DNA from 2 places in the Polycladomyces abyssicola genome. Region 2 is predicted to be linked to the other one. Evidence: predicted binding sites of a transcription regulator. Region 2 holds the regulator's gene; the other holds the start of a gene.

Region 1 (16,425 bases), 230 kb from region 2:
TCCAACGTGTGTGTTTCACACCGCTCTATAATATAACACAATCGTCTCGCCGGTGGCAAGAACTTCGGCAGTGTCCATAAGTTTACAGTCAGCGGGGTGTCGGATCATTTCATCAAGGGGCAAGTCCTGACACAACCGCGTTCAACAACCTGGTTACCTCATACTTCCTTCAGTTTTGCCAATTCAACCAACAATCTTTCATTCAATACCTTGATATATGTTCCTTTCATCCCCAACGACCGTGATTCGACCACACCGGCGCTCTCCAGTTTGCGCAAGGCGTTGACGATGACAGAACGGGTGATGCCGACACGGTCGGCCACTTTGCTGGCCACCAACAGACCCTCCGTCCCGTCCAGCTCCTCGAAAATGTGTTCCACTGCTTCCAACTCGCTATACGAAAGCGAGTGGATCGCCAATTGGACCACCGCGCGGGAGCGGGCTTCCTCTTCTGCCTGTTCCGCCTTTTCGCGCAAAATTTCCATCCCGACCACTGTCGCACCGTATTCCGCCAGAACGAGATCATCGTCGACAAACGGCGCGTCAAACCGGGTGAGCAAAAGCGTTCCCAACCGATCACCGCCTCCGATGATCGGCACCACCGTCGTATAGCGGTGTTCAAACATCCCACCCAGTTGTTTCGTGAAACTGTATTCACTCGTTTCGTCCAAGTTGGGGGACGTCTCCTTCACCTGCTTCAACAGCCGGTTATATTCCTCCGGCAGGCGCCGATCACGCAACACGACATGATTCATTTCATCCACCGCATATTCCTGAGCAATGCCGTAGCCCAAAATTTTTCCCTTGCGACTGACCACGTACACGTTGGCCACGATGACGTCCCGCAATACTTCGGCCATCTCCATGAAACTCACAGCCTGCCCGCCCGTACGCTGTAACAGTCGGTTGATCTGGCGGGCTTTGGTCAGCAAATCCATCTCCGATTCCTCCCTTCCTCACTACAAAATGTATTGACTCAAATCCCTGTTTTGAACGATCTTCGCCAGGCGATCCTGCACATATTTCGGTGTGATCACGATTTCTTTCAAATGGATGTCCGGAGCCTCAAACGAGAGTTCTTCCAACAAACACTCCAACACGGTGTGCAGCCGGCGAGCCCCGATGTTTTCCGTCTCTTTATTTACTTTGGCGGCCAACTCGGCAATCTCGCGAATCGCTGCATCGGTGAACTTCACCTTGATCCCCTCAGTTTCCAGCAGGGCGGCGTATTGTTTGAGAAGCGCATTTTTGGGCTCGGTCAAGATCCGAACGAAATCGTCCGCCGTCAAATCGTTCAGCTCCACGCGAATGGGAAAACGCCCCTGCAATTCCGGGATGAGATCGGACGGTTTGGCCGTGTGAAACGCACCCGCGGCGATGAACAATATATGGTCCGTCTTGACCGGTCCGTATTTGGTCATCACCGTGGAACCCTCGACAATCGGCAATATGTCCCGCTGCACTCCCTCGCGGGAGACATCCGGCCCTGTGCCACGATCCTTTCCGGCGATTTTGTCCACCTCGTCGATGAAGATGATCCCGGATTGTTCTACCCGTTCCAGGGATTCCTGTATCACCTGATCCATGTCGATCAGTTTTTGCCCTTCCTCTTGGATCAACACCTTTCGCGCCTCACGTATGGGTAAACGCCGCTTCTTCGTTCGTTTGGGCAAAAACTGTCCCAGCATCTCCTGCATGTTGATCCCCATCTGCTCCACGCCCGAGCCGGCAAACATATCCATCATCGGCAAGGAGCTATCTTCCACTTCAATCTCGATCACTTGGTCTTCCAACTCGCCGCGGATCAATTTTTCCCGCACTTGACGACGCTTTTCCGCGATGCGGCCACGTTCGGCATCATCCACGTCATCCATCCGGGGGGAAGTGGCGGATTGGAACAACGCTTCCAATGGATTTTTGAATCCCGCTCCCGGTTTGCGTGACGGCACCAGGATTTCGACGATGCGATCCTCGGCCAGCTCTTCGGCGCGTTCCTTCACTTCTTCGATTTTTTCCGCCTTCACCATACGAATGGCCGTTTCCACCAAGTCGCGCACCATCGACTCAACGTCCCGACCTACATATCCCACTTCGGTGAATTTGGTCGCCTCCACCTTGACGAACGGTGCACCCACCAATTTTGCCAGACGACGAGCGATTTCCGTTTTTCCGACGCCGGTGGGTCCGATCATCAAGATGTTTTTCGGCACCACCTCGTCTTTCATCTCATCCGGCAACAAGCTGCGGCGATAACGGTTGCGCAGGGCAATCGCCACCGCTCGTTTGGCCTCTTTCTGACCGACGATGTGTTTATCCAGTTCCTCCACGATTTGGCGCGGCGTCAGCTGTTCCCGTTTGCGATTGGCTTGCGGCATGAGGCTCATACCTCCTCCACGACAATTTGGTCATTGGTGAAAACACAGATTTCACCGGCGATCTTCAACGCGGCCTCAGCGATTTCGCGTGCGGACATCTCCGGTGCATGCCGTTTCAGCGCCCGGGCCGCCGATAATGCAAAACCGCCGCCTGAACCGATCGCGACGATGTCATCGTCCGGTTCAATTACTTCGCCCGTACCCGCGATCAGCAGGAGGTGTTCGTTGTCCATGACGATCATCATCGCTTCCAACCGACGCAAAACCTTATCCGATCGCCATTCCTTCGCCAGCTCCACCGCGGCTCGCGGCAGATTGCCGTTGAATTCCTCCAGTTTGCTTTCAAACTTTTCGAACAAGGTGATGGCATCGGCCACGGAACCGGCAAAACCGGCAACCACTTTACCCTTGTATAAACGACGCACTTTTTTGGCCCGATGTTTCATCACCATTTGGTTACCAAACGTCACCTGACCGTCACCCGCCATCGCAGCTGCTCCCTGGTGACGTACAGCACAAATCGTGGTTGCGTGAAATGCGGACATGAATTTCCCTCCTCCATCATTAATCAACCTCACAAAGCTCCTCGCCGTTTCTGCTAAAGTTTGCGCATCAGTGAACAAAAAGGGGCAAAAATGTGGCAAACCAAGGAAAGGCGAGACAACCCATTCGCAAAAGACAATCCTCTCTCCGCTGATGCAGTGGCGGGTGTGATTGATCCATAAAGAAACAGCAGTTTTACACTGCTGTTTCTCAGCTACCGAATCTTTTCAGAAAAAGCAGAACGTTCCTACACAATCGTATCACACCAACGGTTGATGAATCAAGAGAAGGCATACAACTCGTCGGAAAACGCCTGTAACCGCTCCAATGCACGTTCGGCGATTTTCAGATTGCGCTCCTTTTTGGCGCGGATTCTTTGGGGAAGCGGCGGCAACAACCCGAAGTTGGCATTCATCGGCTGGAAATTGTCCGGGTCGGCCGTGGTAATATAGCGGGCGAGACTGCCGATCACTGTCTCATGCGGAAACACAACCGGTTCTTGACCCATGGCCAACCTTGCCGCATTGATCCCGGCGATCAAACCGGAGGCGGCCGACTCGACATATCCCTCCACTCCGGTCATCTGTCCGGCAAAGAACAAATCATCCCGATCTCGGAATTGATACGTGGGCTTGAGCACCTTGGGCGAATTGATGAATGTATTGCGGTGCATCACACCGTAACGTACGATTTCGGCGTTTTCCAAACCTGGGATCATGCGGAATATCCGCTTTTGTTCCCCCCATTTCAGATGGGTTTGGAAACCGACCAAGTTGTACAGCGTTCCTGCACTGTTATCCTGCCGCAATTGGACCACTGCAAACGGTTGTTTTCCGGTGCGGGGATCGACCAGCCCGACAGGCTTCATCGGACCGAACAACAAGGTTTTTTTGCCCCGTTTGGCCATCACTTCGATCGGCATGCATCCCTCAAAGTAAATTTCTTTCTCAAACTCCTTGAGCGGGGCCGTCTCCGCCGTGACCAGTGCTTCATAGAACCGGTCGAATTCTTCTTCGGTCATCGGACAGTTGAGGTAGGCAGCTTCCCCCTTGCCGTAGCGGGAAGCGACAAAAACCTTGTCCATGTCGATGCTCTCTTTTTCCACGATCGGCGCCGCCGCGTCGTAGAAATACAAATACTCCTCACCGGTCAATGCTTTCAGTTTCTCCGACAGGGCGGCGGAAGTAAGCGGTCCCGTCGCGACCACGGTGATCCCTTCGGGAATCTCTGTCACTTCTTCATGGATGATCTCCACGTGGGGGATATTGTGCAATGCCGCCGTCACCGCGGCGGAGAACGCCTCACGATCTACGGCCAACGCACCGCCGGCGGGAACGGCGTGTTGGTCGGCACACCGCATGATCAGCGAGTCCAACCGACGCATTTCTTCTTTTAATATACCCACGGCATTGGTCAATTCATTGGAACGGAGCGAGTTGCTGCATACCAGCTCGGCGAAATCGCCTCCCCTGTGCGCCGGTGTCCGTTTGACCGGCCGCATCTCGTACAAACGAACCGGCACATTGCGTTGAGCGATCTGCCACGCTGCTTCGCTCCCCGCCAGCCCGGCGCCGATCACATTTACCGGTTGTTTCGGCATATCAAGGCTCCCCTTTCGTCAACGCTCAGTTGTCTGATAGTCACACTCAGTACAGTGAATTGTGGATTCGTTCTTTTTCTTTTTGATCACCATCAAGTTTTCGCAACGGGGGCATGGACGCGATGCCGGCTGATCCCATGAAACGAAATCGCATTCCGGGTACCGGCTGCAACCGTAAAACGTTCGACGGCGTTTGGTTTTACGTTCCACGATTTCACCCTGCTTGCATTTGGGGCAGGTTACCCCCGTCGATTTGAGAATCGGCTTGGTGTTGCGGCAATCCGGAAAACCGGAGCAGGCCAGGAACTTGCCGTAACGGCCGAATTTGTATACCATCGGACGGCCGCACTTTTCACATGTTTCGTCTGACACTTCGTCCTGGATCTCGACCGTTTCCATTTCTTTTTCCGCTACACTCAACCGTTCACGGAACTGACTGTAAAACGCATCCAGCACCTTGACCCAGTCTACCTTGCCTTCTTCTATGTGGTCCAATTCCTCTTCCATATTGGCTGTAAACTCTACGTTCAGAATCTCGGGGAAAAATTCCTCCATCAGTTCGATGACGATTTCTCCCAATTCGGTGGGAATGAACCGTTTGTCCTCCAACGTGACATACCCACGCTTTTGAATGGTTTCCAGTGTCGGCGCGTAGGTGCTGGGGCGACCGATCCCCAATTCTTCCAGCGTTCGCACCAGTCTCGCCTCCGTATAGCGCGGAGGGGGCTGGGTGAAATGCTGTTTGGGTTCGATCGATTTCTTTTTCAGGACTTGCCCTTCCTCCAACGGAGGCAGGAGTTTGTCCTCCTCTTTTTGGTTGTCATCGTTGCCCTCTACGTACACCTTCATAAAACCGGGAAATTTCACCTTGGAACCGGTCGCACGGAACACTGCGTCTCCGGCGTGCACCTCGCAAGAGATGACATCCAACACAGCCGGTGCCATTTGGCTGGCCACGAACCGCTCCCAAATCAGTTTGTACAAGCGGTATTGGTCGCGGCTCAGATATGGCTTGACCTGGCTCGGTGTACGCATAACCGAGGTGGGCCGGATCGCTTCGTGAGCATCCTGCGCACCGGCGTTTTTTTTATGCGACCGGGGTTGAGACGGGACAAAGTTCTCCCCGAATTGTTCCGCGATGTATTGCCGTGCCTCCGATTGCGCCACTTCCGACACCCGTGTCGAGTCCGTCCGCATGTAGGTGATCAATCCGACGGAACCCTCTTTGCCCAACTCCACCCCTTCGTACAGCTGTTGTGCCACCGACATCGTCTTGGCCGCACGGAAATTGAGCTTACGGGCCGCTTCCTGCTGCAGTGAACTGGTGATAAACGGCGGAGCCGGGTTGCGTCTGCGTTCACTCTTTTTGATCTCCCCGACGACGAACCGCTTTCCTTTTATCTTCTCCAGTAGTTGCTTCACGTCATCTTCAGATTTCAACTCCGCCTTGTCCTTGCCGTAGCCGTAAAATTTCGCCTCAAACGGTTCATCGCCGGCCAACAGCACGGCAGTGACCGTCCAGTACTCTTCGGGCTGGAAGTTTCGGATCTCCTTTTCCCGGTCGATGATCAGCTTGACGGCCACCGACTGGACCCGACCGGCACTCAGTCCTTTTTTCACCTTTTTCCACAGCAGGGGACTGATGCCGTACCCCACGAGCCGATCCAAAATTCGGCGCGCCTGCTGGGCGTTGACCAAATCCATGTCTATTTTTCGCGGATGCTTAAACGCTTCCCGAACAGCCTGCTTGGTAATCTCGTTGAACACCACCCGGCAGGGCTTATCCAACTCTAGATCCAAACTGTGCGCCAAATGCCACGCGATCGCTTCCCCCTCACGATCGGGGTCTGCGGCAAGATACACGCGTTTCACTTTTTTGCTCGCTTCGCGCAGTTCTTTCAGCACACTTCCCTTTCCCCGGATGGTGATGTATTTCGGTTTATAACGGTGTTCGATATCTACGCCCAACTGGCTTTTGGGCAAATCCCGCACGTGTCCCATCGATGCTTTGACGATATAATTCTTTCCCAAGTATTTCCCGATGGTCTTGGCTTTGGCGGGCGATTCGACAATTACCAGCGAATCGGCCATCCCGTGCCCTCCCCTCATATAAAACCGTTCCTATTATTTCGGATGTCAACCGCCGATGTCAAATGAGTACCCTGGCGGTTGTTCGTAACATATACAACACCGAGCAACACAAATCCTACAAGTCTCCCCATCCACGGATCAGTTCTTTCCCAATCCTTACCCAACTATCAACATCTCATACACCCATTTGGGGATATGTATATGCCGTTCACATCCGAACAAACTGCATTCCCGGCAATTGTCGGATGCGTTCTTTCAACTGCAGGGACAATAAAACAGAATGAACTGCTTCAGCCGGAAGCGGACATCGATTCATCACTGTTTCCAATGAAACGGGGTCGATCCCGATCAGCGAGAACACCCGCTCTTCCTCCACCGTGAGGGGAAGATTGGCTCCGCCAGAAGATTCGTGAGAAGGCGACGGCATCAGATGAGCGAATTCTTCCCAAATGTCTTCCACCCGACGCACACATTTCGCCCCTTCCTGGATGAGGCGGTGTGTTCCTGCGCTTTGTGTCGAGGTGATCGGCCCCGGTACCGCGAACACTTCCCGTCCTTGTTCCATGCTGCAGTCAGCGGTGATAAGCGACCCGCTCCGCTCCGCGGCCTCCACCACCACCGTGCCGTATGACAATCCGCTGATGATGCGATTGCGTTGAGGAAATAGACCGGGATGCGGTTCCGTCCCCGGCGGCATCTCCGAGCAGACCGCACCGTGTCGGATCAATTCGTGATACAACGATCGGTTGTTTCTGGGATATACCACATCGACGCCCGTCCCCAATACAGCCACTGTCGCCCCGTTTTTCCGCAATGCACCACGATGAGCCTCACTGTCGATCCCCGTCGCCATCCCGCTGACCACTACCCAACCTGCACCAGCCAACTGTTCGGACAACATGCGTGCCGCCTGGCGACCGTACGGTGTCGGCTTTCGAGTCCCCACCACGGCGATGCCCGGGCCGTCAAGAAACGATACATCCCCTTTGACATATAACACCCAAGGAGGTTGCGGGATTTCCCGCAGCAAGGATGGGTAATCGTCATCCCACACTGTAACCGCACAGATCTCCCTTCTTTGCAATTCCACCTTTACTTCACGAACAAACGCCGGGGTACATTTTTCCCTGATCCGATCCAATCGCTGTTGCGTCACACCCATCGCCCGGGCTGCCTCCATCACGGCCGGAGACATTGGATGGGGCGGGACCCAACCGGCCCGATGCAACCGATCAATGGTATGCCAACCCACCCCCTTCACCTGATGCAATGCGATCCATGCATCCCGCTCCTTCACGGTTCCACCCCGCTTACCGTTGAATAAAAAAGGGGACCATGCCGTGCAGGTCCCCTGAAAAAAGCGATGATGTCATTTCTTCGTGATGCAGGCTTCCAGCAAGCCGTTCTCTTTCAGAACCTCGACCAGCGTCTCGCCGATAGCGGCCGGAGTGGGTGCCACTTTGACCCCGCACTCCTCCAACTTTGCGATTTTTTCCGCTGCGGTACCTTTACCGCCGGAGATGATGGCACCAGCATGTCCCATCCGTTTACCCGGAGGCGCCGTTTGTCCACCGATGAACCCGACCACCGGTTTGTCCATGTTCTCCCGAATCCACTCGGCCGCTTCTTCTTCGGCCGTACCGCCGATTTCACCGATCAAGATGACGGCTTTGGTGTCCGGGTCTTCCTGGAACGCCTTCAGGCAGTCAATAAAGTTGGTGCCGTTTACCGGGTCACCGCCGATCCCTACCGCAGTGGACTGTCCGATGCCGCGGGTGGTCAATTGATGTACCGCTTCATAGGTGAGCGTGCCGCTGCGGGACACGATCCCGATGTGACCCGGGGTGTGAATGTATCCGGGCATGATTCCGATTTTGCATTCACCCGGTGTGATGACGCCCGGACAGTTGGGTCCGATCAGACGCGTCTTTTTGCCTTCCATATACCGTTTCACTTTCACCATGTCCAATACCGGGATGCCTTCGGTGATGCAGACGACCAGATCCAGTTCCGCATCCACCGCTTCCATGATCGCGTCCGCGGCGAACGCCGGCGGCACGTAGATCACCGACGCATTGGCTCCCGTTTTTTCCACCGCTTCAGCCACGGTGTTGAACACCGGCACGCCTTCCACCTCAGTGCCCCCTTTACCGGGGGTGACACCGGCCACAATCTGGGTGCCGTATTCAATCATTTGCTTGGTGTGGAACAAGCCGTTGGAACCAGTGATGCCCTGCACGATGACTTTGGTGTCTTTATTGACGAAAATACTCAACTTCGAACCCGCCTTTCCAGATGATCTCGTTTTGCGTCACTTCACCAGCGAAACGATTTTTTGCGCCGCGTCGGCCATCGAATCAGCAGCCACGATTTTCAAGCCGGATTCGTTCAGGATTTGTTTTCCTTTTTCCACGTTGGTTCCTTCCAGCCGCACAACCAGGGGGCGATCCAATCCCACCTGTTTGGCCGCTTCCACGACGCCGGTGGCGATCACGTCGCATTTCATGATTCCGCCGAAAATGTTGACCAAAATCCCCTTGACATTGGGATCAGCCAAAATGATCTTGAAGGCTTCGGTCACTTTTTCGGTCGTCGCGCCGCCGCCCACATCCAGGAAGTTGGCAGGTTCGCCGCCATAATGTTTGATGATGTCCATCGTCGCCATGGCCAGGCCGGCCCCGTTCACCATGCAGCCGATGTTGCCGTCCAAGGCGATGTAGTTGAGGTCGTATTTGGAAGCTTCCACTTCTTTCGGATCTTCTTCATCCAGATCGCGCAACTCCACGATGTCAGGATGACGATACAAGGCATTGTCGTCGAAGTTCAGCTTGGCATCCAATGCCATCACACGCCCGTCGGCTGTCGTGACGAGCGGGTTGATTTCCGCCAACGAACAATCTTTATCAACGAAAGCTTGGTACAAGCCCATCATGAACTTGACGGCTTGGTTCACCCGATCGCGGGGGATGTTGATCGCATAAGCGAGACGACGGGCTTGGAACGGCAGCAAGCCGACAGCCGGATCGATCGTTTCCTTGAAGATTTTTTCCGGTGTTTTGGCCGCCACTTCTTCAATCTCCGTTCCACCTTCTTCGGAAGCCATCATCGTCACGCGACCTTTGGAACGATCCACGACCATGCCAACGTAGTATTCCTTCTCAATTTTGCATCCTTCTTCGATAAGCAGGCGCTTCACTTCTTTTCCTTCGGGGCCGGTTTGATGGGTGACCAGCACTTTGCCCAGCAATTCCTCCGCATAAGCGCGTACTTCATCCAAACTGCGCGCCAGCTTCACCCCGCCCGCTTTACCACGGCCGCCGGCGTGAATTTGCGCTTTAACCACCCACAGCTCTCCGCCCAACGCCCGGGCCGCTTCCACCGCTTCCTCCGGGGTGAAAGCGACTCGCCCGTTCGGCACCGCAACCCCGTACTGTTTCAGCACCTCTTTGCCCTGGTACTCATGTACGTTCATGCTCCATCCCCCTATCCTGGTGTTCTCCCCCGTTGCGATCGGTTTTGCATGTGGTTGGGAGAAACGACTTCCAATTATCAGTTCATTTCGAAACAATCAAACAGCAGAAAGAAACCGAAAGCGCTTCTTCCGGCTATTGCAAGTATAGCGCAAGCGCTCAGGATTGCCAACCGCCCTGCACGCACAAAAACAGAGGGCGCGACACCCTGTCTCGGCCCTCTCACCCCGCAACGCGCGGGCGATTATCCCTTGACGAAATAGCTGATAACACCGGCGATCAAGGCGATCCCCATAAAAAAAGCAATAGAGACCCCCGTGCCGACCATCATGTCGAGCAAATCATTTTCTTGGTTCTCTTCGGGACGCGGTTGCATATGGGAAGCCATGTTTTGAACCTCCTGTCTGGTTTGCCTATGCTGCTGATTCGCATGGAAGCGTTATCTCATCATCCCACATCAGTATAGCACGGTTTCACCGTTTTCGGAAACCTTCTTCGTGTGGTCGACCTTTGCTCACTCCTCCACCGGACGGACATCGACCAGACGATTCAGCGGGACCCGTATCCCGCCATCCGCTCCGCACACTTCGATCCATCCCTGTTCAGGACGAATTCGCCCGACGCGGCCTTGGACGACATAAGGCCCGTCAGGATGGAAGACGGTCCAGCACAATGTCCATCCTTCCCTCATGGCTTCGGATACCAACCGGTCGATCTCTTCCCACCGCTGTTCGTCCAATACGGGGGGAGTATACCGTTCCCGTTTTCGTTCACGGTACAACGCCGCATGTTCCGGAAGAAACATCCGGTGTCCCTCCCACAGTTTATTGCCGCGATCCACGCCGCCGCTCCCCCCTCTGTGCGGCCAAAATATGATCCCGCCGGAACGTGCGCACGGCTTGCCGCTCGTAACAATAAGCTTTGACCGTTTCTGCCGTCATCCGGTAAATTCGTATCTGCCGTTGGGTGATGGCACCCGCCCTATTGTCCATATAAATGATCTCCACCGGTTCATTTTTGCGAACCGCCTGTTGGAGCACGATGTCCACCATAACCCTACACCTCGATTTGGAGAGTGCGACAGAACGTTTGTTCTTATTATATGCACCACGCATTTCATGATACAATCTCCAATTTATTCCACATAAAGGATGAAAAATCTGTGCGTCGGTGATATTGAAAATAACCTTTCCAAAAGGAGGTCTGGTGATGTCAACAAGACGTTATTGGCTGTATTTGGTGGTGCTTCTATTCTTGGCGGGCGTTGTCACAGTATGGAAAGCGCCGTTTGTGGCACGCGACGCTTCTGCCGGTCAACCGACCGCGTCATCACAGGAAAAGAAGTTTTATATGGTAACCGGGGAGTTCAAGGGTCGGTACCAAGGCAAAAAACTGGAAGCGTACCGATGGGACCCCGGTATGATCGTGGTTCATCAAGGGGACCGCGTTCATCTGATGATTCGGGGCGTCAGCGGCAAAGAGCATCCGTTTTCCATCGAAGGGTACAACGTACGGGGTAACGTCAGGCAGGGACATATGACGCACGTCTCCTTTACGGCGAACAAACCCGGTACGTTTCAACTGATTTGCCACACTCATCCCACCGCCGAAACCAATGGTCCCATGATCGGATACATCGTCGTTTTGCCGCGCTAAACAATAACCACAAAAAGGCGTGTTCTAAATCGGTGGAAAACACGCCTTTTTGGCAAGCCCTATTCCCACCGGAATCTCTTAAATTGCACCTTGACAATGTACCAATCATGCGATAAATGAAATATGTACTCCTATTGATTTTGTTTATGGAGTATTTATTTCAAATGAGGTGACAATGATGGAAAACGGTTCATTCCTCCACAAGACTGCTGCTCGTTCCGCCCAAATGTACCGTGAAGCGGCCAGGTGGATACCGGGCGGGGTGACAGCCAACATCAAATATTTCACTCCCTACCCCATCTTCATGGATTCGGCCTCCGGCGCTTACCTTTACGATGTTGACGGCAATCAATATATTGATTACAACCTATGTTACGGAGCGCTCATTCTGGGACACGGGGATCAGAGAATCATCGCCGCCATCAACGAAACATTCTCGCACATCGGTACCACGATCTTCGGAACACCCCATCGGCTGGAAGCGGAAATGGCCCGCGTATTGGTCGACTTGTACCCCGGGATCGAAAAGGTTCGTTTCACCAACTCGGGATTGGAAGCCACATTGCTGGCCATTCGATTAGCCATGGCGTGGACCGGGAGAAAAAAGTTGGCCAAATTTGAAGGTCACTATCACGGAAGTTATGATCAAGTGCTGATCAGCGTAACCCCCCAAAAACGAAATCTCAGACGGCATCCGGTAAAAACGTCAGATTCCCTCGGTCTACCTGAATATTACGCAGAAAACACCGTGGTTCTTCCGTTTAATGAATGGGACCAAACGGAAGAAATCCTCCATCAACATCGTCATGAAATTGCCGCTGTGATCATGGAACCGATCCAGGGAGGATTTATTCCACCGGATGAAACTTTCCTGAAAAGGTTACGTGAACTCACGCAACAATATGGGATCGTACTGATATTTGACGAGGTGAAGACAGGATTTCGCACCGGATTGTCGGGGGCGCAAGGTATATACGGGGTGGTTCCCGATTTGACCGCCCTCGGAAAAGTGTTGGGAGGCGGGTTTCCTGTCGGAGCGGTTGGAGGTCGGGTGGAAATGATGGAATTATGTTCACCCGCCAGTGGAGTGGACATTTTGACGACCGAACAGCAACCACCGTCTTTTGGTCAGGACCAACCCTTATTTCACAGCGGCACTTATAACGGTCATCCCATTGTCCTCACCGCTGGATTGGCTACGATCCAAGTACTTCGAGAATCCGGAGTTTATCCGCAACTGGAGGCAAACACGACGCAATTGCGCAACGGAATGGAGGAAATCTTGTCCCGCTACGGAATCGCGTCTCAGACCGTCGGCATAGGCAGCATATTCAATTTGGTGCTGGCGGATCTGCCTGTCCGCCGTATCCAGGATGTCTTGGAGTCAAATCTGTCTTTGCGGAGGAATTTGGACACGCACTTGTTAAACCAAGGAGTTTTCATCAAACCGCTCAATCGTTTCTCTCTGTCAACGGCCCATTCCGCCGAAGTGATTGATGAAACACTGGAACGATTTGAGCTTGCCGTCAAAAGTCTGGTAAGAAAGTAGGGATGCCCGTGTCTGACAAGCATGACGTTTTTCAAAGAATACGGCAGAAAATCAGCCGGATGAGCAAGGCACAACGACAAATTGCGGCTTATATCGAGGCACACCCGGATACCGTGCCGTTTTTGACTACGGCCCAGTTGGCCAAACAAGCAGGTGTAGGCGAAGCGACCGTCATCCGCTTCGCCACCACCCTCGGATTTGCGGGATTTACGGAAATGCAACGCAGTTTGCAAGAACAGCTTCGCAAACGCGTCACAACGGTTGAGCGGTTGGACTTGGCAGAAGAACTGTACTCCGAAGAACAACGCATCGCCTATGAAGTTTTATCCGATGATCTGTCCAATTTGAAACAAACCATTCAGATGTTGGACATCGATATGTTCGGCAAAGCCGTTCAACAGATACACCAAGCAAAATCCGTCACCATCATCGCATTTCGCAGCTCCCATGCTTTGGGTTCATTCTTGGCGTTTTATCTGCATTTGCTGAAGAAAAACACCCGGCTGATCACGGAATCCGATACGATGTTCGAACAACTTTCCACGCTGGGTTCCAATGATTTGGTTATTGGAATCAGTTTTTCCCGCTATACGTCACGAACGGTTCAAGCCTTGCAATATGTGAGAAAGCAAGGGGTAAAGACATTGGCGATTACCGATTCGCACCGTTCACCCCTTGCAAACACATCCGATCTCTACCTGATCGCTGCGAGCAGCTCGCCTTCTTTCCTCGACTCTTTCGTCGCCCCACTCAGCCTGATCAACGCGTTGCTGATCGCGGTTGCAAGGATCAATAAACAGGAAATTACCCGTCATCTGAAAAATATGGAGCACTTGTGGGAGATGGAAGGGATTTATTATCCTTCGGAAAACAAAATCGGCCGGTAGTTGGGGAGGAGGTTGGGACCCGTTGGAGAAAACAACTCGCGTCCTGGATAATAGAATGGATCAAGCAGGCTGATGATAACCGCTGATTCTGTCATCACCTGGATTCAAGAGGGGGAATCGCTTTGTACATCCAATTTGATACACCTCACCAGTATGTGTTTATCCACGAACACGTGCGGCATCTCTTGTTGTTATGGCCGAAGGAAGAAAAAAACCAGCTATATGTGGCGGAATGGAAGGATGATACCCTGTGGTTGCGTTATCCGGGGGAAACCTACACCGAAACGGTCTGGGATCAGGTGGAACCGTTTTTCTTCCAAAGACTGAAGACAGAAGAAAAGGAGATCCATGCCGTTTTGGGTGCCACCTTTCGCCAGGGCAAAAGGTTGTATGCCATGTACTACAACCGAGACAATCCGGGGGACGACCTCTATTTTTTCGAAGTTCGCTCACAACGCCTGCATGAAATCCCGGATGAGGAATATGAAAACGTCGTTCAGGCGTTTTTGCTGGAGTATCCGGAATATATGGGAAAAGAAGAATGACGGAGACACCGGCTGTCAAGGGTCTCCGTCACTACCGTATCCCTGTGGAATCTTCTCGCCAAATCGAGCTTAGCGGTAATGATCAAACAGAAGGAACATTCCCCTCTGCCGCTCCCGGCAACGGATCGGGAAAAGTCGACCAATCTAACTGCATCTCCTCATCGGTCAACAGACACCCATCCAACTCGCGCTCCACTTGTTGCCGATCCATATCCACACCGATCAGTACCAACTCCGTCACACGATCTCCCCAAATGGGGTGCCATCGCCGTGCCGTCTCCGGTTCCGCCACCAACACCCGCTCCATCTCTTCTTCCGAAAGAGCGGCAACCCAATGGCCCATCGGTCCCACTTGAATAGATGGTCCTGCCTGTGAGAGCAGCACGGCAGTGTCATGACGTGTAGCCAACCAAATCATCCCTTTGGCGCGCACGATCGTTTCCGGCCACTCTTCCATCCAACGGGCCAACCGTTCAGGATGAAACGGCCGACGTCGCCGGTAAACAAAAGAAGAAATGCCGTACTCCTCCGTTTCGGGAGTGTGGCTATCTTTTTGCAATTCCTGGATCCAACCGGCCGCCTGACTGGCCCGCTCCAGATCAAACAAGCCTGTGTTCAGAATTTCCGACGGGTTGATTCGGCCGTGAGAAGTGCGGATCAGCTTGGCTTGCGGTTGTAGTTTGCGCAAGACGGCCTCCAACCTTTGCAAATCCTCCTCCTCCACCAGATCGCATTTGTTGAGGATCAAGACGTCGCAAAACTCAATCTGGTCAATCAACAGATCGGATACATCCCTGGTATCATCTTTACTGACTGCCTGTTGACGGTCCAACAAGGTTTCGCCCGAAGCGAAATCATGCCAGAAACGGTACGCATCCACCACGGTTACCATACAGTCCAACCGGCACAGCGACGAAAGATCGATACCGTGTTCCTCATCCAAATAGGTGAAGGTCTGGGCAACCGGCACCGGTTCACTGATCCCCGATGACTCGATCAATATGTAATCGAACCGACCCTGCTTGGCCAACCGTTCCACTTCCCGCAACAAATCCTCCCGCAGCGTGCAACAGATACAACCGTTGGACATCTCCACCAACTTCTCTTCCGTCCGGGACAAAGCGCCGCTCCGATCGATCAGTCCGGTATCCACATTGATCTCACTCATATCATTGACGATCACAGCCACTCTGAGCCCTTGCCGATTTTGCAGAACATGGTTGAGAATAGTTGTTTTCCCCGATCCCATGTAACCGCTCAATACGGTAACCGGTATTTTCCCTTTCATTTTTCTCCTCCTTAAATCGAATTCATTACTGATTTCAATCCATACAAACCTCATTTTATACAAGGCATCTCTTTTTGTAAATCGTAATTATTACGTTTTATAATCAAAAAAAGAGGTCACTTTACTCGGGTGACATCACACATCAACCACCGTATGCCCAAACCAAAACACCCACAAAACCGACGCACGCCGCCAATCCGGCCAACCAAACCGCACCGTAGGCCGAACGTCGCTGGCGAAACAACAACGGGATCAGCGCCAACAGGATCAGCGCCACCAATACCGACAACCCACCGAGAAGATGTCCCTGCCATTCCGCACGTAGACCGGGATGCCATTTCCCGGGAAACAATCCCTCAAACAACGGGGACACACCGACAGCCTGTACTGTCTCTGCCACGGTGTGCGGTGCTGCTTCCTG
Region 2 (16,425 bases):
ATGGAAATGGCGCGTCAGCTGATCGATAGCTTGTCCACACCGTTTGATCCCGGAAAGTATCGGGACGATTACCGCGAAACGTTGCAAGAAGCGATCGAAAAGAAAATCCGCGGAGAAGAAATCGTGGAAGCACCAGAAGCTGAACCGGAAAAAGTGGTCGATCTGATGGAAGCGCTCAAGGCCAGCATCGATGCGGCTCAAAAAAGGAAGGCGGCCGGAACGGAATAAGTTCTCACGGTTTCGGCCGCTCTTGTGTGTCCCAGTACCGTAAATAGGTTTTCTCACCGGTGGGAATGACCTCCAATAACCGACCGTAACGGTCGTAGCGATACTCCACCTTCTCATACGTTTCAATCCGCCAGTCGCCATGTTGTTCGGCTCCTTCAAACCGATCTTGCACCTCCACCTTTTCACCCGGCAAGACGGGAACGGTGGTGGTGGGCGCAGTGGCCGGCAGAGACACTTGCCCCCTCGCCCAAAGCAGTGCACCCAACATCACGTTTACCGCCAATGCAGTGAAAATAAAGGACTGCATCAAGATTTGTTTGATTCCCGGTTTCATGGCCGCCTCCATTTTTGAACTCCGTTTTCTTTATCTATATGGGACAAGAGGGACATTTTAGAAGGGAGTTTGTTGGAACGAAGCGAAAACGGTAGATGGGAGGTGTTTGGTGCATGCGTTTATCTGAATTGTTGGAGAAATACAAACAGGATCACCAACATCCGATCAACCAATTGACGCACGCGTTCGGCATCCCAATGATCGTGATCTCGATTCCGTTGGTGTTTTTTCAATGGAAAACCGCCCTCATCCTGTTCGTGGCGGGCTGGATTTTGCAGTTCGTCGGTCATGCATTTGAAGGAAAAAAACCTTCTTTTTTCAGCAATCCCCGTTTTTTGTTGATCGGACCGTACTGGCTGGCAAAAAAGTGGACGAAGTGGTGGAAAAAAGACTCATAAACTGATGCTTCAAGGCCGCGGGCAAAGTGGAGGATATTGCCCGCGGCTGCACTTTTCCGATACTCGATAGGCTCAGGTTGTCGCTCACATGGGAAAAAATCGCTCCTTTACCGAGAGGGATGGCCCACAACTGGATTGGGGCAGACTAAACTGCGGAGGGAGGCGCAATATGAGACTGCCCGCAATTCAGCCAATGGAGCCGGTATTGCAAACGACGATTCCCCAAAGCGACAGGTATTGGTATCAAGTCAAATGGGACGGGGTTCGGCTGCTGGCATGCAAAGATGAATCCGGGTGGTGGTTGTACAATCGCAAGCAAAACGAACGGACACAGACATATCCCGATCTGTTGGCGGAGTTGACGTTGTTGGAATGTGAGAGTGTGTTACTCGACGGCGAAGTGGTGGCCCTTAAAGACGGTCGTCCCGATTTTTTTCGGGTGTTGAAGCGGGATTTGGGATCTCCGGCCAACCAGTCCCGGTTAATGGATCGCATTCCGGTGTATTATATGGTGTTTGATCTGTTGTTTGCCGACGGACGTTGGTGGACGGACCGTCCCCTCTTGGAACGTTACGAACGATTGACCCGGCTGATTCCTCCCGGATTAAAGCGAATCCATGTTTGCGATAACTATGAAAATGGTACGGCACTGTTTGAAACCATGAAGAAGAAAGACATGGAAGGGATCGTGATCAAGGAACGAGAGGGTGTGTATTATGTGGGGCACAAGCATCCCACATGGCAGAAGGTAAAGTATTTTCGCGAGATGCAAGCGGCGGTGATCGGGGCCACTTTGCGGCAAGGACGGGTAAATGCACTGATTTTGGGGGAACCCGCAGGAGCGCCCGAACGGTATATTGGTAAAGCGGCTACCGGATTGAATCAACAGGAGCTGACCATATTAACTCAATTTCTTCCCCAATTGCAAATGTCCAAACCGCCGGTTGCCGTCGTCCCGCGTTTTCCGTCAACGGAAACAGTCGTTTGGTTACAGCCGCTGTTGACCGTTCAGGTACGGTTTCTTTCATGGACGCCGGATGGAACGTTGCGTTCACCCGTCATCAAAGGGTTCCCTATGTCGCCATAAATAAAAAATCCCGCTTGTCGCGAGGATGAATTCCCCGCCATAGCGGGCAAAGGTCTCGGGTATCAGCAAGGATAGGGGTAAGACGGGGAAGGGTATGGTGTATAGGGGCGGTAATAGGGAGGATAGAACGGATAGGGGCGTCGGTAGTAAGGGGGATAGTACGGATGATAAGGGGGACAATAAGGATGATGGTAATGCCGTGTCTGAGAGGATGAGCTCTCGCCACCCAAGAAAAGGCCTTAGCTGGTGGCGGGATACTGATAATCCGAATAACCAGGATATCCGTAATAACCTTGTGGACCGTAGCCATAGGCGGGGTAACCGGATTCGTTTTATTCAGGGCGGCTTTGCCTTCGCTCTTCACTTGAGCGGTCTGCCATTGGACGATCCTCCTCGTCGTTGTTCAGGCACATTCCCAATGTATGTTTCGGCCGGATCACGGCACGATCTAATTTGTTTTTTGGTCGGAAGCGACATTGGACTTTCAATCACCAAAAAAACGGAAATCCGAAGAATGGGAACGGACGGAAGAACGGGAAACCGAAGAACGGGAAACCGAAGAATGGGAATATGCTGGTTTGCGCGTTCGGATCCCCCGGGACTGTCTCGATCGTGTAATCGTATGTTCCGTAATCATAAGAATAAAAATCGTCGCCCGTAACAGGATACTCGCTGGTGGTGGGATACGGATAATCTGAATAACCGGGATATCCGTAAAAACCTTCCAGACCATAGTCATAAGCGGGGGAATCGAATTCGTTTTCGTTCAAGGTGACTTCCTCTTGGTTCTTCACTTGGGCAGTCGCTTTCTTTGGGGCTTTCTTTTCTTTCGCCATCTGATATTCCTCCTCTTCTTTCTTAATCGTGCAGGCACATTCTCAATGTATGTAAGAATGGGACATTTGGACGTTTGTCCCGAAAAAATGGGCGCAGGAAGTGAAGTCGCCATGGGTGTGAAAGAGAAACGCACGATTCGTGTGGAAGGAAAAGAACTGACAATTTCCAATCCGGACAAAATGATGTATCCCGAGGATGGCATCACCAAATGGTCGTATCTGTTGTACCTGACACGATTGGCGCCGTGGATGTTGCCCCATTGCCGCGGAAGATGGTTGACGACGATTCGTTTTCCGGACGGGGTGCATGGGAAATCGTTTTATCAAAAAAATGTGCCGTCCCACGCTCCCGACTGGGTGCGCACCGCCGCTTGGAACGAGGTGGAATACATACTCTTGGAAGATACGGCCACGTTAGCGTGGCTGGCCAATTTGGCGTGTTTGGAGTTTCACCTATCGTTCGACCGCGTGGACGCCCCGGACTTACCTCCCGAACTCGTGTTTGACTTGGACCCGTCCGCCCCGCCGTTTGAAAAAGTGGTGGAAGTGGCGCTTTACACCAAAGAAGTATTGGACGGCATGGGACTGTCGTCGTATGTCAAAACGTCGGGAGCGACAGGACTGCAGGTTTACGTGCCGATCCGTCGCCGTTACACTTTTGATGATACGCGCAGGGTAAGTCGGTTTGTCGCGATGTATCTCGCCCAAAAATATCCGCGTTTGATCACCATCGAACGGACGGTGAAAAACAGGGGAGACAAAGTTTATTTTGATTACTTGCAACACTGGCGCGGCAAATCCCTGATCGCCCCATATTCACCCCGCGCACGTAAAGGTGCACCGGTATCCACTCCGCTGACATGGGAAGAATTGAAAAAGGGCGTTCGTCCTGAACAGTTTACGCTGGCTACCATTCATGGGCGTCTAACGGAAAAAGGGGATTTGTTCGCCGTGATGCTTACAGAAGATTCGCGGCACGATCTGACCGATATTTTGAAATGGATACCCAAGTAAGCGCCCTCTTGTTTCTCCGCGCTATTTCGGTTATCGTGGTTTCTGACTGGCATTTCATGTGTGGGGAGGCGTCTATTTTTGAAACGTTTGTTTATCCATGCAACCATCCTGACCATGAAGGACGGGGAAAAACCACTGACCAATGCTGCGTTGGCGGTGGAAAACGACCGAATTACATACGTCGGTCCCGTGCCGGAAGATCGTTCCGGTTACGATGAAGTGATCGACATGAGCGGACATGCGATTTTACCCGGATGGGTCAACACTCACGGTCACGCCGCCATGTCATTGTTGCGCGGATACGGAGACGATCTGCCGCTGAAGACTTGGTTGGAAGAAAAAATGTGGCCGATGGAGGCTCGTTTCGGTCCCGAACAGGTTCGCTGGGGAACGGCGCTGACCGTATTGGAGATGATCAAGGGTGGTACGACGTGTTTCCTCGACATGTATGATCACATGGACCAAGTGGCCGAAGTCGTGGTGGAAGCCGGTATCCGGGCGCGTCTGTGTCGTGGTGCGATCGGACTCTGTTCGGAAGAGGAGCAGGTGGCCAAATGGAAAGAAGCCGTCCAGTTCGCCCGAGATTGGCACAATCAGGCGGACGGTCGGATCACGACAATGATGGCCCCTCACGCTCCGTATACCTGTTCACCAGATTTTATCCGGAGGTTCGTGGAAAGTGCCGCGGAGTATCAATTACCCATTCATACACACATGTCGGAGACAGCCGCTGAAGTTCAACAAAACGTGGATCAGTACGGCGTTCGTCCCGTGGAGCATCTGGATAAACTGGGCGTGTTCGACTTGCCTTGCCTGGTGGCTCATGCCGTTCATCTGACAGATGACGAGATCGCGTTGTTGGCGGAAAAAGACGTCAAAGTCTCACATAACCCGGGAAGCAACCTCAAGCTGGGAAGCGGTATCGCACCGATCGCGAAAATGCTCGCGCATGGGATGCGACCGTCATTGGGGACGGACGGACCGGCCAGCAACAACAATGTGGATATGCTGGAAGAAATTCGCCTGGCTGCGCTGATCCATAAAGGAGCCAATGAGGACCCATTGGCGGTAACAGCGGATGTGGCCCTTCGCATGGGAACCATCTACGGTGCGGAAGCGTTGTTCCTCGACCGGGAAATCGGCACGTTGGAACCAGGAAAAAAAGCGGACTTCATCACGGTGGAACTGCGCCAAGCTCATTTGCAGCCGTTGCATGATGTGGAGTCCCATTTGGCATACGCGGCCGTCAGTACCGATGTACGAGACGTTTATGTCGACGGGCGGCCGATTATGAAGGATCGCGAATGCCTGACATTGGATGAAGAACGGATTATTTACGAGGCCAATCGGGCTTTTCAGGCGATTGCTCCCTAAAAAAAGCCTGCCCGGTGAGGGCAGGTAAATATTGGGGAGAGGTATAGGCAGGAGAAATGTAGTCAAACTAGGTACTGATCAAGATTTTACATCGATGTCCAATGTGAACCGTAAGGGGATCTCCTCCTCTTCAGTCCGCCAACGCCGTTTGCGGGCGGAAGGGGATGCCCACGATTCTGCATGCATCACCGTCTGAATCCGGTCCCATTCTTCGTCGGACAGATGGGATTTCAGCACCTCCAAAATCCAACCGGAGGAAAGGGAAGCAGTCATGATGCTCACCTCCTCAGGCAGGAATAGTATCACCCGAGACGGAGTCAATATGTCTAACACATTTTGTACGTATGTCCAATTGCCCGTAAAACCGGGCATTTTCTTTTGGCTGGAGTCGTGAACCGTTGGTTGTCAACATACAATGGAATGACACCAACGGCGAAGGGGGATGACTGGCATGCGACGGCTTCCTTTCCTTTTCCTCCTGATTCTCCTGGCCGCTTGTTCTCAAGCAGCGCCCGACGCTTCCTCCAAACAATCCGTGGAAGTCCGGGCAGCGAAGGATTGGCAGTCCGTTGTGGGGAAACAGTTGGCAAAAGAACAATATGCATTCCAGCTCATAGTAAACGGAAGCGGGGCAACCGTTACCATGAACGGAGAACAATCGGGTCAAGACTGGACGATGCAAAACGAGGGAAAACAAATCCAGGTGGTCAAAAAAGGGGATCACATCCACTTGTCACGGTCGGGTACGCAGGAAACGGCCACACCCAGACAACTGGGATTAATGTCTCCGCGCGATCACCTGCTCTGGATGCAGCGTGTAGGGGGGCGGGTCGAACGAATCGGAACGGTCAAGTGGCAGGGGAAGCGGACCATTGTGCTTCAGAAGGATCTGAATGAACGTCAAGTAGGCAAGATACTCAGCAAATGGATGGGTACGCCGCCCAGCGACTTTGCAGAGATCATCGGACACCACTTCGACGTTAGGTATCGGTTGTGGTATGTGCCGAAAACTCATACGTTGGAGCAGATGGTGGCCGAGATTCGTTCCGATGGTCATCTACGACAGACCATTCGCTATGTGTTTCACCCTGTTCGATGAAACGGCGGATTTCCGCCGTTTTGGTTTTTCCAGGGATTCCTTCCATCAAACCATATATATTTTATGATATACTGATTGTGATCGACAGAATCGTAGAGAGGAGACGTGACACCCGTGAAAACGCGCGTCATGGCTGCGATTCTCAGCTTGGTTGTCACGCTAGTTTTGTTGTTTGGAGGCTATTTTGCTTATCAGTGGTGGGCGTTGAAAAAACCGATCGAGGCGATGCTGACACACGAGCCCCATTTTCAGCTGGTCGAATTGCGCATCGAACCCGATCGTGTATGGATAAAAGCAAACACGGATCCTGCTTTTTCTTTCACCAACCAATTTCCATATTTGAACAAACGTGTCAAAAACATGGTTGGAGAACGCGCGGTAACCATTCAGTTGGTAGACAAGCCGGATCCGGTGTTGAACCGGGCTTGGAATCGGATGGTATTCGGCATTGAGGAAGGATTGGTGAACGCGCGATATTCGCAAATTCCGAAATCGGTGGATACAGTGGCCAAATCGATGCAGATCCGTTACGATATTACGATGGACGATCAGTTCCTCTACGTGGAGCTGCATCGTGGGCCGCATACCCTTTACCGCGTTCTCCCGTTGCATAAATCGAACTCCGGGGTGAAGGATAATGGGTAAAGCGATTGCCTTCGGTTCCGCCTCCGCGTTGATCGTGTTCCTTTTGACTTTGGGCTACAGTGTCTTACCGTTGGTGACGTTGTTGGCTATTGGCACGGGAGCGTACCTGTTTGCACAATCGCGTGGCAACGGGTTCACATTGAGCCGGAAAAAGTTGGTCCAGAGCAAAGCATCGGTGCCTACTACGTCGTTCGATGATATCGGTGGTCACGAGCGCGCCAAGAAAGAACTGAAGGAAGCGCTGGACTTCCTGATCCACCGTGACCAGATTTCGCAATACGGCATCCGCCCCATCAAGGGGATTTTGTTGTCTGGTCCGCCCGGCACGGGGAAAACCCTGATGGCGAAGGCAGCGGCTCACTATACTGATTCGGTATTCGTATCGGCGTCCGGTAGCGAATTCGTGGAGATGTATGTCGGGGTGGGCGCCCAACGGATGCGTGAATTGTTTCAAGAAGTGCGGACGTTGGCCAAACGGAATCAAAAAACCAGCGGCATTGTTTTTATTGACGAAATTGATGCCATTGGTGGCCATCGGGAAGGTTCACAACACCGTGAGTATGATCAGACACTCAACCAGCTGCTCACGGAAATGGACGGCATCACGACGGATCAAGACATCCGGATTCTCGTGATCGCGGCCACCAACCGGAAGGATATGCTGGACCCGGCATTGCTGCGTCCGGGGCGCTTCGATCGGCAGATCGAAGTGGATCTGCCCGATAAAAAAGCTCGTCTGCACGTCCTCCAGTTGCACACGCAAAACAAGCCGTTGGCCGACGATGTAAGCCTGGAACGTCTTGCTGTGGAGACATTCGGATTTTCCGGCGCCCAGTTGGAGAGTGTCACCAACGAGGCGGCGATTTATGCGATGCGGGAGAACAGTCAGGAAATCACCCAACGTCATTTGTCCGCTGCGATCGACAAAGTGATGATGGGAGAAAAGACGGACCGGGAAGCAACACAAGAAGAACGTGAGCGTGTGGCGATTCACGAGTTGGGGCACGCCATCATCTCGGAGCTGGTCCGACCCGGTTCCGTTTCGCAAGTAGCCTTGTCCCCGCGGGGGCAGGCATTGGGGTATGTACGCCAGCATCCGGGTGAAGACCGGTATCTGTACACACGGAAACAGATCGAAGACCAGATCAAGATTTGCCTCGCGGGTGCGGCTGCTGAAGAGCTGATTTACGGCAACCGCAGCACCGGTGCGCGCAACGATTACCAGCAAGCCAACCAATACACCCGGACCTTGATCGAAACCGGTCTTTCCGATCTCGGCATCATCGATCCGGAGTGGATCAATAAGGAAAAGATGCAGGACGAGTCGACCCGGATTTTGCATGCACTGCATAAAGAAACGTACGAACTGCTGGCCCGGTACCGGAAACTGTTTGACGCATGTCTGCAGGTGCTGCTGCAGGAAGAAACGCTTTCCGGAGACCAATTCCGCAAGATGATGGAAAAAGCGGTACCGGTACAAGCCAAGATCGGGTAGAAGGGAAGGAGATGTGCCTTGTCATCGATTCATGAAATCGCAGTGATCGGTGGTGGCACGATGGGTCAGGGGATTGCCGAGCTGTTGTCCAAAAAAGGGTTTGAGGTGACACTGCTGGAGCAATCCCCGGAACGCGCAGAACAAGCCCGCCATCATATTGAGATCAGTTTGGACAAGCAGCTGGCCAAATGGGGGATTACGGCTGCCGAGAAGAAGGGGATTCTCTCCCGGATTCGGTTCACGACGGACTTTGAATCACTGAAAAATGCCGATTTGGTTATCGAATCGGTCTATGAAGATTTGGATGTGAAAAAAGATGTGTTTGTACAATGCGACCGGATCTGCCGGCCGGAAGTAATCCTGGCCAGCAATACATCCACGTTGAGTTTGACGGAAATCGCCGCTGCGACTGAACGGCCAGATCGAGTGATCGGCCTTCATTTTGTTCATCCGGTGGCCAAAGTGGACGTAGTGGAGATAATCCGCGGGCTCAAAACGTCGAATGAGACGTTTGAAACGATTCGCAACTGGGTTAAGGGGATGGACCTGGTCGGAATCGAAGTATATGAGTCGCCCGGTTTTGTCACGACCAGGCTGAGTATGCTGCTCATCAATGAAGCCATCCATACCCTGATGGAAGGGGTGGCATCCGCCGAGGAGATTGATCTGGCGATGAAGCGGGGATACAAATTCCCCATGGGCCCGCTGGAAATGGCCGATCACTTTGGATTGGATTCCGTGCTCAAAGCCATGGAACGTCTGTTCCGTGAATACGGCGACACCAAATACCGGCCGGCGCCGTTGCTCAAAAAGATGGTGCGTGCCGGGCATCTCGGTGTCAAAACAGGGGAAGGCTTTTTCCGCTACAACGAAGATGGAGAACGGTTGGATAGGAAGGATGTCCGATGAAGGTTCTGGTGATCAATTGCGGGAGTTCATCCATTAAGTATCAGTTGTTTGAGATGAAGGATGAATCGGTTCTGGCCAATGGCTTGGTCGAACGGATCGGTACGGACAGCGCGATTTTGACGCATCGTGTAACCGGCCGAGATGAGTGGGTGGAAACAGCGGAGATCTTGGATCACAGTGAGGGATTGAACAAAGTACTCTCTTTGTTAACCGATCCACAAAAAGGAGTAATTCAAAGTGTTGAGGAGGTTGCCGCTGTTGGCCACCGCGTGGTGCACGGCGGCGAATCCTTTTCTGAATCCGTCATTATTGATGACGAAGTCATCCGTGAGATCCGGCGCAACGTGGATTTGGCGCCGCTGCACAATCCGCCTAACCTGCTCGGGATCGAAGCAGCGCGCCAACATCTGCCCCATGCCTCACATGTGGCGGTATTCGATACGGCGTTCCATCAAACGATGCCGGACTACGCGTTTATGTATCCGCTGCCTCGGGTACTGTATCAGAAGTACAAGATCCGCCGTTACGGGTTCCACGGTACATCCCATAAATACGTAACCTTGCGCGCGGCGGAAGTGTTGGGACGTCCGTTGGAAGAGTTGAAGCTCATTTCATGCCACATCGGCAACGGGGCCAGTCTTGCGGCCGTTCAATACGGAAAATCCGTGGACACCACTATGGGGATGACCCCGTTGGAAGGTTTGATGATGGGAACTCGTTGTGGCAGCATTGACCCGGCCATCGTTCCGTTCGTGATGGCCAAGGAGGAATTGACGCTGGCTGAAGTCAATTCCATGATGAACAAACACAGCGGTCTTTTGGGCGTGTCGGGATTGTCCGGCGATATGCGTGAAATCACTGAAGCGATGTTTGAAGGTAACGATCATGCCCGTCTTGCGTTGGATATGTATACATATCGTCTGCGCAAGGCGATTGGGGCTTATGCGGCGGCCATGGACGGTGTGGATGCCATTATTTTCACGGCCGGTGTCGGAGAAAATGCTTCGCTCGTACGCGAGCGTGTCTGTAAGGGGTTGACCTTCCTTGGCGTAGAGTTGGATCGGGAGAAAAACGCCGAACGCTCCAAACAGGAGCGGATCATCAGCACGGAAAACTCACGGGTGGCCGTGTTGGTCATTCCGACCGATGAGGAATTGATGATCGCGCGCGAAACCCGAAATCTGGTTGAACAGTAATGTTTACCAAAGCGAGCCTTTATCCGAGAAGAAAGGCTCGCTTTTATACACCATCCACCACCTGGGTTGCTCATAAACTTCCTGTCACGGTTGGCGATTGATGTACAGCAACAGTTGCAGTACAATATGGAGCAAACCAGGGGATTTGGAGGAGGAGAACTCATGAGACTTTCTGAGCGGGCTCAGCAACTGACCCCTTCGTCCACGCTGGCCATCACCGCTAAAGCGAAAGAACTGAGACAACAAGGACATGACGTCATCGGCCTCGGCGCTGGCGAGCCGGACTTCAACACGCCGGAACATATCTTAAAGGCGGCCGAAGAAGCCATGCGTGCGGGGCACACGAAATACACGGCTTCGGGCGGGATACCCGAGCTGAAAAAAGCCATCGCCGACAAGTTTCGTCAAGACAACGGTTTGAATTACGAACCCGATCAGATCGTGGTTACAGTCGGGGCCAAGCATGCACTGTACAACTTGTTTCAGGTCATGTTGGATCCCGGTGACGAAGTGATTATCCCAGCTCCGTACTGGGTCAGCTATATTGAGCAGGTGAAGCTGGCCGGAGGTGTCCCGGTGATCGTGGAAGGGACTGAGGAACAACAGTTCAAAGTCACACCGGAACAACTGCGCGCTGCGATTACGGACCGGACACGTGCCTTTCTGATCAACAGCCCGTCCAATCCGACCGGGATGGTCTACACAGAGGAGGAGCTGCGGTCACTCGGCGAAGTGTGCCTTGAGCACGATGTGGTGATCATTTCTGACGAAATTTATCAGCACTTGATTTATGGTGAAGAAAAACATGTGAGCATCGCCAGTCTGGGGCCGGATTTCTACCGGAATACCATTGTGATCAACGGCGTGTCCAAAACCTACTCGATGACCGGTTGGCGGATTGGTTATGCTGCTGGAGATGCCCGCATCATCAAGGCGATGACGGGATTGGCCAGCCACAGCACCTCCAACCCCACCTCCATCGCTCAATATGCGGCGATTGCCGCATTGACCGGTACGCAGGAACCGGTGGATACGATGCGGGCCGCGTTCAAGGAACGCCGCGATTTCGTGGTGAAACGGCTGTCCGAGATCCCTGGGTTCCGCATCTTGCCGCCGCAAGGAGCATTTTACGCGTTCGTCAATGTGCGCACGGCCATTGATGCTTCACCTTTCGAGGATGTGGATACATGGGTAAAAGCATTGTTGGACGAAGAAAAAGTAGCGGTCGTCCCCGGTTCGGCTTTTGGATCTCCCGATCATATCCGCATTTCGTACGCGACATCCATGGAACAACTGGAAAAAGCGTTGGATCGGATTCAACGTTTCGTTGAGAAGTATCAATAAGGCAAAAAACAGCCTGCCGAACATGATCGGCAGGCTGTTTTTCTTTGGACTCAATGCTTGCGGATGATGAAGTTATCTTGAAGCAGGGGCCAGTTCCTGGGAAAATCCTCTCCCAGAACCCAATAGCCGATCCCCCGAAGCCGATACTCCTTGATCAAGTTGAACTTGGCTTGGGCACTCTGTGCGTTTTCGAACCAGACCACATGTTTTTTTCCACGCTGATCCGTATAGAAGAAGTACGGAGCTTGATCCCGGTTATTGTATTGGATTTTCAGTGATTTCATGTAAGCGAAAGTCTCGGCTTCCTTGGGCGACACCCGTTTAGCCGGAGGGCCGCCTTTTTTATATGGGAGTACCCAGTCATAACCGTACAGGGGAGCTCCCATGATAATCTTTTCCCGAGGGATCTTGGAAACGGCATAATCGACGACTTTACGAACTTGAGGGATCGGAGAAACGGCCATGGGAGGTCCACCAGTCCAACCCCATTCATAGGTCATCAGAATAACAAAATCCGCTATTTTACCATGGAAGGCATAATCATGGGCACCATGCCAAGGACCTGCCTGTTTGTCACTCGATTTTGGGGCCAAGGCGGTGGATACCACATATCCTTCCTTTTTGACCCGTGGCAACAGCGTTGCCAAAAAACCGTTGTACAGCTGCCGATCTTTTTCACGGATGTGTTCAAAATCAACGTTTAGAGCACGGTAACCTTTTTGCTTCATGACACGGATTACGTTTTGAATCAGCCGTCGAGACGCCATCGGGTCGGTAAAGATCCGATGCGCGACATCGGGCTGGAAATTTCCTCGAGCGAAGTTGGTAATCACCAACATCGGGACTGCCTTGTTCCGTTTGGCAGCTGCCAAGGGGGCGGCATCATTTAAAGGAATCAAATCTCCATTGGGTTGAACACGGTAACTGAAAAAACCGATGTAAGTCAGATGTCGGCCAGCCTCATTGACATCGGATACGGCTTGGGCGGGGTTTACCGGTTCCAAAAAGCCGATGGACTCAATGCGAGGTTTGGCTGTTTTGGATCTGAGATTATTCTCCCCTCTTTTATCAGGGAGTACCCTGCCTCGGCTCTCCATTGGTACTGTTTCCGGATGAGCAGTCTGATTGCTAAGCTGCTTGGGGCGAGGAGGTGCTTCTCCGATTTGTTTGGCTGTGTTGCATCCCGCCGATAGTAGGAACAATGCGATGAAGATCAGATACGCTTTTCTCATCTTTATCACCCATTTTGGTTTGTTCGAATGGTTTGTTCGAATATCATGCTTTTCTTATTCTCGTCAATTTATTCATGATTAATGTCTGGTTTTTGAATAACTGACACACACATGGTTAGGATAAACGTTAAACAAAATATGAAGGTGGTCTGCGTGAAGAAAATATTTTTTATTTTGACATCTTGTTTGATGATCGTCTCTTTTCCTATACAAATGGTTTATGGTAATGAGAAAACGGGATGTAAAGTCCTTGAACAAATTTTTGGTACGAATGCAAAAGCGGAAAAAGGGGTTTGTAAGGTAGAAATTCCTCGTAATATCCCTATTACTTACAGGGGGATCAAACTCTCACCAGAGACAATGGAATTGGAGTTTATCGCTACATTTGAACAAATAACTCATGGGAAAACAGTGGTGACGGGCGAGTTTTCTCTGCTTGAAAGCGAAGTTACTCCTGTATTGGATACGTTACGTAAAGGAAACTTAGAGATTTCCGCCATACACAACCACTGGATTTATGAAAAACCACGCATCATTTATTTGCATTTCCAGGGAGTCGGAAATATGAGGAATCTTGCCCAGACAGTGAAAGCCGCTATACAAGCGACTCAATCTTAGTCTTCTGACTGCAAAAGTCCGGAGCCATGGTTAGTTTCCAAGCGAATTCGATTAACCCGCCATCGCCCTTCACGAACGGCGCGGGCAAAACGCACTATCGCTATCAATTTGGTCGGTTTCTCCGCTTGCCGAGAAAAAATCTTCACACTAAAAAAGCCCCTCAGTTAGAGGGTCTAAATGAACATCGAAAAGAATTTCCCGAATCATAATCAAACCCAGCGGAAATAACGCTGGGTTTGTCTCAAAAGCCTCAGCCACTGCTTGGATCTCTCAATGAATTTCCCGGAATACCCCGATTACTTTCCCCAAAATACTGACACTTGTCAGACGGATCGGTTCCATCTCGTCGTTTTCCGGTTGCAGGCGAATATGATCCTTTTCTTTGTAGAAGCGTTTTACGGTGGCTTCCCCGTCCTGGGTCATCGCCACGACGATATCCCCGTTTTCGGCAGTGTTCTGCTGTCGTACCACCACATGGTCACCATCAAGAATGCCGGCATTGATCATACTGTTTCCGTGAACGGACAAGACAAACGCCCGTTCTGCATTGCCGACCAGGCGACGAGGGAGAGGAAGGTATTCTTCCACATTCTCGATTGCAGTGATGGGTTCCCCCGCGGTGACTTTCCCGACCAGCGGTACCAATACGGTGTCAGAAGAGCGGGCCGTTTCCTCTAGATCCCCGCGATCCAAAAGTTCAATTGCCCTCGGTTTGGTGGGATCACGTCGGATGAACCCCTTCTTTTCCAGACGGGCAAGATGACCGTGTACCGTTGAGCTGGACGCCAAGCCGACTGCTTCCCCGATTTCGCGAACTGACGGAGGATATCCCTTCTCTTTGACCGATTTCTTTATGTAGTCCAAGATTGCCTTTTGCCGCGAGGAGAGTCGCGTTGTCATCACCCTCAACTCCTAGTCGATGATGTTTCCCATTTTCTCCAGTATACACGAATCTGCTCCAAAGAACAAACATAAGTTCCCCGGAATGTGTGTTCCGGAGAACAAATTATCGTCAATTTGCACCTCCGCCACTTATTTATGTCCACTTTGGGGGGGAGATCTATACGTAGAGGGGTTTAATATGGATTCAAGTTTAAAACAAGGGATTTTTGATCATTATGGACAGCATCTTCTTAATGATACTTCACCAGTTCAGTTTTACTTAGGCTTTTATGATGGGCAACCAGCTGTTACGACAGCCCTTTACTATAATGATATAGTTGTAGGCGTATACGATGTAGCAACGCTTCCGTTAATGAGAAAAAGGGCTGGCGAGTTCCACGTCACAATATTTACTAGAAGCGTCGTTGAATCAAGGATATAAATGGGCGGTTCTTCAAGCAAGAGAAGCAGGTTTAAACACATACAAGAAGCTCGGATTTGAGACGTATTGCCAGTTTCATGTGTATTTACTTAAAGGAAAAAAGGTTATACTGTATTAGCTGATTCGGCACATATTGGTGGCGGCACATGAAGAACCGGTCTTACCATTGGAGACCGGTTTAACATTGGAGAGGGTGGAAACAAAAGATGATTCAAGCAGTGTTTTTGTTTTTTCTTGCCGGGTTGGCGGAAATCGGCGGGGGATATATGATCTGGCTTTGGTTACGGGAGGGAAAACCGTTTTACTGGGGATTGATTGGTGGGCTTACTTTGTCCTTCTACGGGATTATCGCCACTTTTCAATCTTTTCCTTCCTTTGGTCGGGTTTACGCTGCTTACGGGGGAGTGTTCATAGTCATGTCTGTTTTGTGGGGATGGCTCATCGACAAGAAGACTCCCGATTTCTATGACTGGATTGGAGCAGGGATCAGCTTGATCGGGGTGTCTGTGATGCTTTGGGGACCACGGAGCTAGGGGAGATACTTTTTAATCTTGGTATTTTTTTCTTTTGATCCCTTTCTGTCCATTTGTTTATCTATGGTTACAAATTCCATTCTATATGATATGATGTAGAAGAAGAGGGAATTGATTCAATCTTTTTGCTGTAGATATCGACAAACTGAATAATATTACATACAGGTTTGCTAAACAAACTATGAAGGAGATTCAAGTGCACAACGAATTCATTTCTTTCCTGCTAAACGCTAAACGAGCTACATATGCTTCCCAAGGAAACGATGCTTCCGTCGCGGCATTGCTACCAGGGGCCAAACAATTGGAATACCGCGATGGTCCTTATTTCTACCGAGATGTTTATTTCGGTATGGAGACGTTTACGGGGATGGAAACGGTATATCATTTGGACCAACCCATTTGGGCCATGATTTATGGAGGCGGAGTGCTCAACATCAGTGATCAGGAGCAGGTCCTTTCCACCTATGCATTTTTGCGTGAAGCATTGCGCTTGGGATCAAAGGATGTGCCTTATCGGGGACCGGAAGTCTGGGAAAAAGGGCCGCTAACCTATCTGAACAGATGGGAGGGAGGATGGGATCGGTTTCATGGATATGAGGAAATTCGCGTGAAAGATACAAAAGTGTATGAATTGCGGTATCAGGGTGGTTTATTAAGATAAGCTAGGAGAGGTAGATGACGGAGGATAAGGGTCGCCTTTTTGGATGATTCCATATGATGTGGAGCGAGATGAAAGCGGGGAAACCGAAATGAAATCAT

Evidence for each region. The regulator LexA, encoded in region 2, represses DNA repair genes until DNA is damaged. The targets are predictions, from matches to a motif close to CGAACATATGTTCG.
Region 1: KI215_RS09265 (WYL domain-containing protein) is a predicted target of LexA. The motif match lies at 11,162-11,175, and genes of this name have one in related genera.

Annotation. Positions count from the first base shown of each region.
Region 1 covers NZ_AP024601.1:1,840,598-1,857,022, forward strand. The annotation lists gene codY (GTP-sensing pleiotropic transcriptional regulator CodY) at 159-938, opposite strand; gene hslU (ATP-dependent protease ATPase subunit HslU) at 960-2,375, opposite strand; gene hslV (ATP-dependent protease subunit HslV) at 2,381-2,920, opposite strand; gene trmFO (FADH(2)-oxidizing methylenetetrahydrofolate--tRNA-(uracil(54)-C(5))-methyltransferase TrmFO) at 3,199-4,518, opposite strand; gene topA (type I DNA topoisomerase) at 4,537-6,609, opposite strand; gene dprA (DNA-processing protein DprA) at 6,818-7,906, opposite strand; gene sucD (succinate--CoA ligase subunit alpha) at 7,979-8,884, opposite strand; gene sucC (ADP-forming succinate--CoA ligase subunit beta) at 8,921-10,081, opposite strand; gene KI215_RS09255 (hypothetical protein) at 10,324-10,467, opposite strand; gene KI215_RS09260 (YolD-like family protein) at 10,594-10,920, opposite strand; gene KI215_RS09265 (WYL domain-containing protein) at 10,904-11,131, opposite strand; gene KI215_RS09270 (cupredoxin domain-containing protein) at 11,289-11,735, shown strand; gene KI215_RS09275 (aspartate aminotransferase family protein) at 11,914-13,284, shown strand; gene KI215_RS09280 (MurR/RpiR family transcriptional regulator) at 13,287-14,171, shown strand; gene KI215_RS09285 (hypothetical protein) at 14,294-14,716, shown strand; gene KI215_RS09290 (GTP-binding protein) at 14,799-16,004, opposite strand; gene KI215_RS09295 (copper resistance D family protein) at 16,147-16,425, opposite strand, start outside.
Region 2 covers NZ_AP024601.1:1,607,290-1,623,714, forward strand. The annotation lists gene ku (non-homologous end joining protein Ku) at 1-228, shown strand, start outside; gene KI215_RS08060 (hypothetical protein) at 233-562, opposite strand; gene KI215_RS08065 (Mpo1-like protein) at 676-960, shown strand; gene KI215_RS08070 (ATP-dependent DNA ligase) at 1,130-2,047, shown strand; gene KI215_RS08075 (hypothetical protein) at 2,536-2,883, opposite strand; gene ligD (non-homologous end-joining DNA ligase) at 2,995-3,897, shown strand; gene KI215_RS08085 (amidohydrolase) at 4,012-5,271, shown strand; gene KI215_RS08090 (hypothetical protein) at 5,350-5,544, opposite strand; gene KI215_RS08095 (hypothetical protein) at 5,723-6,370, shown strand; gene KI215_RS08100 (hypothetical protein) at 6,485-7,015, shown strand; gene KI215_RS08105 (AAA family ATPase) at 7,008-8,510, shown strand; gene KI215_RS08110 (3-hydroxyacyl-CoA dehydrogenase family protein) at 8,529-9,419, shown strand; gene KI215_RS08115 (acetate/propionate family kinase) at 9,416-10,615, shown strand; gene KI215_RS08120 (pyridoxal phosphate-dependent aminotransferase) at 10,778-11,959, shown strand; gene KI215_RS08125 (glycosyl hydrolase family 18 protein) at 12,010-13,191, opposite strand; gene KI215_RS08130 (DUF1259 domain-containing protein) at 13,345-13,809, shown strand; gene lexA (transcriptional repressor LexA) at 14,080-14,709, opposite strand; gene KI215_RS08140 (YnfA family protein) at 15,340-15,666, shown strand; gene KI215_RS08145 (DUF5680 domain-containing protein) at 15,863-16,327, shown strand.